2 regions of the Amycolatopsis sp. NPDC004169 genome follow, and region 2 is predicted to be linked to the other one. Evidence: riboswitches for the same ligand, from Rfam matches in the RefSeq annotation. Region 2 holds a riboswitch; the other holds the start of a gene.

Region 1 (3,396 bases), on a different contig from region 2:
CCACGACCGATGACGTGCCGGCCGGGTTTCCGCCGCCGGAGCACATCGCCTTGTAGCCCGCCCGAATCGGCCGGTATTGGGCGAGCCGGGTGGTGACCGCTCGGTAACGGCCCCCGCCGGGCCGCCCGGCCATTAGGATCGGCCGCCGCATCGTCCGGTGGCTGGAAGGTTCTCACGATGGGGCAGAAAACGGCAGCGAATCCGGTGCCGCCGTGGACGCAGCGCGATGAAGTGCTGTGGTACACCTGTTACCTCGCCGCCCTGCTGGCCGGCGGGCAGAGCACGCAGGACGTCTATGAGGTGCTCGCTCCGTTTCCGCCGACGATCGGCGGCGACGAAAAGTTCTGGGCCTGCGGGTCGTTCGTGCTCTCCGACTTCCGGGCGCTCGGCGACGGCAGCTGGCAGGTCAGCACGCCCGTGGTCTTCGGCACCGGCGCGGTCGGGCTGGGGCTCGTCGCCGGGACGCTCGTGGGCGGGTCGATCGCCAAGTCGCGGGCGCGCCGGGCCGCGCAGGCCGCGGCGGTGCCGCGCTGGGTCCCCATCGAGCAGGGGAACGTCTACCTGAGCCAGTACGGCTTCTACATGCACACCCCGAGCGTCCTGCGCTGGCCCTGGACCGACATCTCCGGTCTGTCGGTCGTTGCGCCCGCGACCGTGCACTTCAGCGGGAACAGCGAGCACGGCCCCATTTCCTGGATGCTCCAGTCGGATTGGGCGGAACTGCTGTTCGTCTCCTGGGCCCTTGCCGTGCACCCCCGCCACCCGCAGCTGTTGACCGGCGGGTGGCTCCCGCCAGGGTGGGTCGAACACGCCCGCTTTCACCAGCGCGCACCGCGGGCGGCGCCGGGGGCGGGCATTCCGGGCATCGCCGCCCCGGAGCCGCCCGAGACACCGGGCCAAGCCGGGTAGCCCGCCGGACCTGCTGGTCCGACCGGCCAGTGCGGCCTAGCCGAGCAGGCCCAGCAGGGCGATCGCGATCAACACCACCGCGGGGGCGAGTGCGTTGATCCAGGCGCGCTGGGCGGCGGTCAGGGCGGTGCTGTTCATGGCGTTCCCGGGGGTGTGAAACCGATGCTTCCGCTCCGAACAGCGCGCCGATCATGGCCCGCGTTAACAGCTGTGATCGAACTCTCAGCTGTCCAGGTGACGGCGGTTGCGGGCGGTGAACCAGAGCACTCCGCCCGCCGCCGCCACCATCGTCGCGAACGCTGCCGTGCCGACCACGATTGCCTGAGTCATCTCGTCTCCCTCCCGAAGGTTCCGGTAACCGAGAGACGTCGAACCCCGGGAAAAGTGCACCCAGAGTAACCAGGATCACAGGGCGGCGAGCACCGCGTCGATCTCGGCGGCCAGTGAGAAGTCCTTCGCCGTCAAGCCGCCCGCCGAATGCGTCGAGAGCCGGAACGTCAGCGTGCGCCAGCGGATGTCGATGTCCGGGTGGTGGTCGGCGGCCTCGGCCAGCTCCGCCACCCGGTTCACCACCTCGATCGCCTGGGGGAAGCTCGCCAGCTCCACCTCGCGCGAGATCACCGCACCCGTCCTGGTCCAGCCCGCGCCCAGCCGTCCGTCGGCCTCGGAGTCGCTCAAGATTTCCGTCATGTCTCCATCGTCCTGCGTCCTCGACTACGCTGCACGGTTGCCACGGGAGTCCGGCGGGTGCCGGGCTGAGAGGCGGGTATCCGCGACCGTTCGCACCTGACCGGATCATGCCGGCGACGGGAGGGCTTCCCCTCCGCGTCCGGCGAAGTGCAGGAGGGTAGATGAAACGCAGGGCTGCGACGGCCATCGCCGTCGTCGGCGTGGTCGCCGCCGGGTGCTCGCTGTCGGACGGGGACGGCGGCACGCAGCAGACGCCCACCGTCACCCTCGTGACGCACGATTCCTTCCTCGCGCCGCAGGAGGTGCTCGACGCCTTCCAGAAGCAGTCGGGCATCAAGGTCTCCGTGCTCAAGCAGGGCGACGCCGGATCGCTGACCAACAAGCTGGTGCTCACCAAGGCGAACCCGATCGGCGACGTCGCGTACGGCGTCGACTCCACCTTCGCCTCGCGCGCGCTCAGCGAGGGCGTCTTCGAGCCCTACACCAGCCCGGAGGCCGACCGCGGGCCGCAGCGCTACGCCGTCGACCCCGAGCACCGGCTCTCCGCGGTCGACGTCGGCGACGTCTGCGTCAACGTCGACACGAACTACTTCACCGGCAAGGGCCTCCCCGCGCCGGAGACCTACGACGACCTGGCCGACCCGAAGTACAAGGACCTGCTGGTCGTCGAGGACCCGGCGACCGCGTCCCCCGGGCTGGCGTTCCTCCTCGGCACCATCGCCAAGTACGGCGACGCCGGCTGGAAGGACTACTGGACGAAGCTGAAGGCCAACGGCGTCCAGGTCGTCAGCGGTTGGGAAGAGGCCTACACCAAGCAGTTCTCCGGCTCGTCCGGCAAGGGGCCGCGGCCGATCGTCGTCTCGTACGCGTCCTCGCCGGCCGCCGAGGTCGGCGACGACGGGAAGCCGCGCACCAAGGCGCTGCTCGACACCTGCTACCGGCAGGTCGAGTACGCCGGCGTGCTGGCCGGCGGCAAGCAGGTCGAGAACGCCCGCAAGGTGGTGGACTTCCTGCTGTCCCAGCAGTTCCAGGCGACGGTCGCGGCCAACATGTACGTCTACCCGGCGCGCCAGGGTGTCGACCTGCCGCAGGGCTGGGCGCAGGTCGCGCCGCTGCCGCAGAAGCCGCAGACGCTGCCCGCGGACCAGGTGCAGGCCGGACGCGAGAAGTGGATCGGCGAATGGCGCACGCTCGTGCAGCAGTAGCCCCACCCCGCACCGCCCGCGGGTTGGGCCTGGCGCTGCTCGGCCTGGCTCCGATCGGTTTCCTGGTGGTGTTCTTCGCCTGGCCGGTCGTCGCGATCATCGGCCGCGGGTTCGCCGCAGGTGGCCTCGACGTCGTCCTCGGCGATCCGCGGACCTGGCAGCTGGCCGGGTTCACCGTCGGGAGCGCGGCCGCGTCGACGGTGGTCGCGGTGCTGGCCGGGCTGCCGGTGGCGTTCCTGCTGGCCCGGGTGCGGCTGCCCGGCGTCGGCCTGGCGCGGACGCTGGTGCTCGTGCCGTTCGTGCTGCCGACCGTGGTCGTCGGGCTGGCGTTCCGCGCGCTCTGGCCGGACGGCGGCGTGCTGCCGATCGTGCTGGCCAACGCGTTCTTCAACGTCGCCGTCGTCGCGCGGACCGTCGCCGGGCTGTGGGCGCGGCTCGACGCCCGGACGACCGACGCCGCCCGGGCGCTCGGCGCGTCGCCGTGGCGGGCGTTCCGGTCGGTGACGCTGCCCGCGCTCGCGCCGGCCATCGCGTCCGCCGCGGCCGTGGTGTTCCTGTTCTGCGCCACCAGCTTCGGTGTCGTGCTGATCCT
Region 2 (3,396 bases):
GCGCCCAGAAGCGCTGCGGCACCCGGCCGGCCTCGCGGGCCAGCCGGCCGGCGACGACACCGGCGCGCATCGCCGCGGCCATCCGCTCCGGATCGGCCGCCCGGGTGACCGCCGTGGACAGCAGGACGGCGTCGCAGCCGAGCTCCATCGCCAGTGTCGCGTCCGAGGCCGTGCCGATTCCGGCGTCCAGGATCACCGGGACGCCCGCCCGCGACACGATCAGCTCGATGTTGTGCGGATTCCGGATCCCGAGGCCGGTGCCGATCGGCGCGCCCAGCGGCATCACCGCGGCGCAACCCGCCTCCTCCAGCCGCAGCGCGAGCACCGGGTCGTCGTTCGTGTAGACGAACACGGTGAACCCGTCGGCGACCAGGCGTTCGGCGGCGTCGAGGGTCTCGATCGGGTCCGGCAGCAGCGTCCGGTCGTCGGCGTGCACCTCGAGCTTGACCAGGTCGGTTTCCAGCGCCTCGCGCGCGAGCTGGGCGGTGAGCACGGCCTCGGCGGCCGTGCGGCAGCCCGCGGTGTTCGGCAGCAGCTCGATGCCGAGCCGCTTGAGGAGCTCGAGGACGCCCGAGCCGCCTTCGGCGTCGGCGCGGCGCATGGCGACCGTGGTCAGCTCGGTGCCGGACGCCACCAGCGCACGTTCCAGCACGGCGAGGTTGGCCGCGCCGCCGGTGCCGATGATCAGCCGGGACGTCAGCTTGGTCGTGCCGATGACCAGCGGTTCCACGTCCATTTCAGCCTCCCTGGACCGCGGTGAGCACGTCGAGGACCGCCCCCTTGGGCACGGCCGTGGCCGCCCAGTCGGCGCGGCGGACGACCACGCCGTCGACCGCGACGGCGATGCCCGGCCGTGCGCCGCCGGTGCGGTCGAGGACGTCGGCGACGGTGGCGCCGTCCGGGAACTCCGTCCACTCGCCGTTGAGCTTGATCTCCATCACACGTGCTCCTTCTGGTGCAGGCGGGCGGGGGACGCGGCCGCCGTGCCCTCCGGCGGCTCGTCCCCGTCGAGCCAGGCGACCACGGCGTCCGCGGTCACCGGGGCCATCAGCAGGCCGTTGCGGTGGTGCCCGGTCGCGGCGAACACCCGGCCGTCCAAGGCACCGAGGTACGGCAGCGCGTCCCGGCTGCCTGCCCGCAGGCCGGCGGCGGTCTCGGTCAGCTCGTACTCGGTGATCGCGGGGAAGACGCGCTCGGCGCCTTCGAGCAGCTCGCGCACGCCGCGGGCGGTGACGGCCCGGTCGAACCCGGCCTCGTACTGGGTGGCGCCGAGGACGAGCTCGGCGTCACCGCGCGGGACGAGGTAGATCGGGCGGCCTTCGACGACGGCCCGGACGGTGTGCGTTGGCGGCGGCAGGCAGCCGCGACGGGGCTTGAGCCGCAGGATTTCGCCCTTGAGCGGGCGGACGGCGTCGGCGAGCAGCGGGTGCAGCCGCCCGGTCCAGGCGCCCGCGGCGAGCACGACGGCTTCGGCGTCCGGGAGCTCTTCGACGCGCTCCCGGACGAACCGGACTCGGTGTTCGACGCAGGCGGCGTAGAGGGCGTCGAGGAGTTTCCGGTTGTCCACGGCCAGGTCACCGGGCACGTGGAGTCCACTTCGGACGGATCCGAGACCGGGCTCGAGCCGCTTGGCCTCCCGGCCGGTGAGCCGCTCCGCCGCGCGGCCGAGCCCGTGCAGGTGACCGGCCAGGATGTCCAGGTGACCGGCGTCGGCGCTGTCGAAGGCGACGACGAGCGTGCCGTGCGCGGCCAAGCCGGGGTCGAAGCCCTCTCCGGCGAGGTCACGGGCGAAGCCGGGCCAGCGTTCGAGCGACTCTTCGCCGAGGCGGAGGACGTCCTCCTCGCCCGGCCAGGCCTCGGTGACCGGGGCGAGCATGCCCCCGGCCAGCCAGGACGCGCCGCCGTGGGCGGGTTCGGGGTCGTGGAGGGTGACGCTGCGGCCGGTGCGCGCGGCGCGCCACGCGGCGGCGAGGCCGATCACGCCGCCGCCCACCACTGCCAGGTTCGTCATGGAATCACGCTCCCTGCGCCGGCATGACCCGGATCAGGTTCCACGGTCGGAGCGGCAGCTCCCTCTCAGCCCGTGCCTCGGGCTCCCGTGCGGACACCTTCACCCTACTGCGCCGTTCGTCGATAATCCAACCGCGGGCGCGGCCGGATGGCTTTCGTGGCAACGGGCGCGCGACGCCTGCTTCGGTCGGCGCGGGGTACGGTCGCCGCTATGCCCGCCCTCTCCGGTGACAAGATCCGCGCCCGCCTCGACTCGGCGCGCCTGTACCTCTGCACGGACGCCCGCACGACCCGCGGCGACCTGGCCGCCTTCGCCGATGCGGCCCTGGCCGGCGGGGTCGACATCATCCAGCTGCGCGACAAGACCGGTGCGCTGGAGGCGGCCGGCGAGATCGCGGCGCTGGAGGTGCTGGCGGAGGCGTGCGCCCGGCACGGCGCGCTGCTGTCGGTGAACGACCGCGCCGACGTGGCCTTGGCCGTCGGCGCCGACGTGCTCCACCTGGGCCAGGACGACATCCCGGTGCCGCTGGCCCGCCGGATCCTCGGCGACGACGTGGTGATCGGCCGCTCGACGCACTCGCTGGACCAGGCCCTCTCCGCGGCCGCGGAGCCGGGCGTCGACTACTTCTGCACGGGCCCGTGCTGGCCGACGCCGACGAAGCCGGGCCGCCCCGCGCCCGGCCTCGACCTGGTCCGCGACACGGCGGCGTGGGCCCCGGACCGGCCGTGGTTCGCCATCGGCGGCATCGACGGCGACCGGCTGCCGTCGGTGCTGGAGGCCGGGGCGTCGCGGATCGTGGTGGTCCGGGCGATCACCGAAGCCGAGGACCCGGAGGCGGCCGCCCGCGAGCTGCGGGCGCGCCTGGCCTGAGTCACGGCGTCGGTGTCGTCGCGGCGGCGCCCTTGCTGGTCGGCGGGGTCGCAGTGGTCGACGGGACCTCGGTCGACGGCTGTTCCGTCGTCGTGCTCGGGGTGGTCGTCGGGGTCTCGGACGACGTCGCCGGCGCGGTCGAGGTCGGCGTCGTGGTCGTCTCCGTCGGGGACACCTGCGTGTCGTCCGTGCTGGTCGGCGGGGTGGTCGACGGCGTCTTGCCCTGGTGGCCGCCGGTGCCGCCGAGGATCCTGCCGATGCTCGAACCCGTTCCGCCGCCGATCTGGGTGCCGGTGGCCGACTCGAAGCCGACGATCGACAGGATCGCCACCGCGAACGCCGCCAGGCTGGTGCCGATGATCAACGGCCAGCGCAGCTTGCGCAGCCGCGACGGCTCGGGCTTCGCCAGCCGGACGGTCGGCTGGTCGGTGATCGGCACCTCCGCAGGTGCCTCCGCCGGCGCCTCCGCCTGCCCGCGCCGCCGGATCCCCGACGTCGCCAGCTGGCGCGCCCGC

The links. A riboswitch is a leader RNA that binds a small molecule or an ion and turns the genes downstream of it on or off. The one in region 2 is predicted to bind thiamine pyrophosphate.
Region 1: another riboswitch for thiamine pyrophosphate. It lies ahead of ABZX11_RS39680 (thiamine ABC transporter substrate-binding protein); the one in region 2 lies ahead of thiO (glycine oxidase ThiO).

What each region holds. Positions count from the first base shown of each region.
Region 1 is NZ_JBEXMD010000045.1:30,794-34,189, reverse strand. Features, by position in the region: gene ABZX11_RS39695 (hypothetical protein) at 1-56, shown strand, start outside; gene ABZX11_RS39690 (hypothetical protein) at 178-909, shown strand; gene ABZX11_RS39685 (4a-hydroxytetrahydrobiopterin dehydratase) at 1,315-1,599, opposite strand; TPP riboswitch at 1,632-1,738, shown strand; gene ABZX11_RS39680 (thiamine ABC transporter substrate-binding protein) at 1,761-2,804, shown strand; gene ABZX11_RS39675 (iron ABC transporter permease) at 2,849-3,396, shown strand, end outside.
Region 2 is NZ_JBEXMD010000005.1:204,369-207,764, forward strand. Features, by position in the region: gene ABZX11_RS09100 (thiazole synthase) at 1-736, opposite strand, end outside; gene thiS (sulfur carrier protein ThiS) at 738-938, opposite strand; gene thiO (glycine oxidase ThiO) at 938-2,011, opposite strand; TPP riboswitch at 2,005-2,110, opposite strand; gene thiE (thiamine phosphate synthase) at 2,222-2,881, shown strand; gene ABZX11_RS09120 (hypothetical protein) at 2,883-3,396, opposite strand, start outside.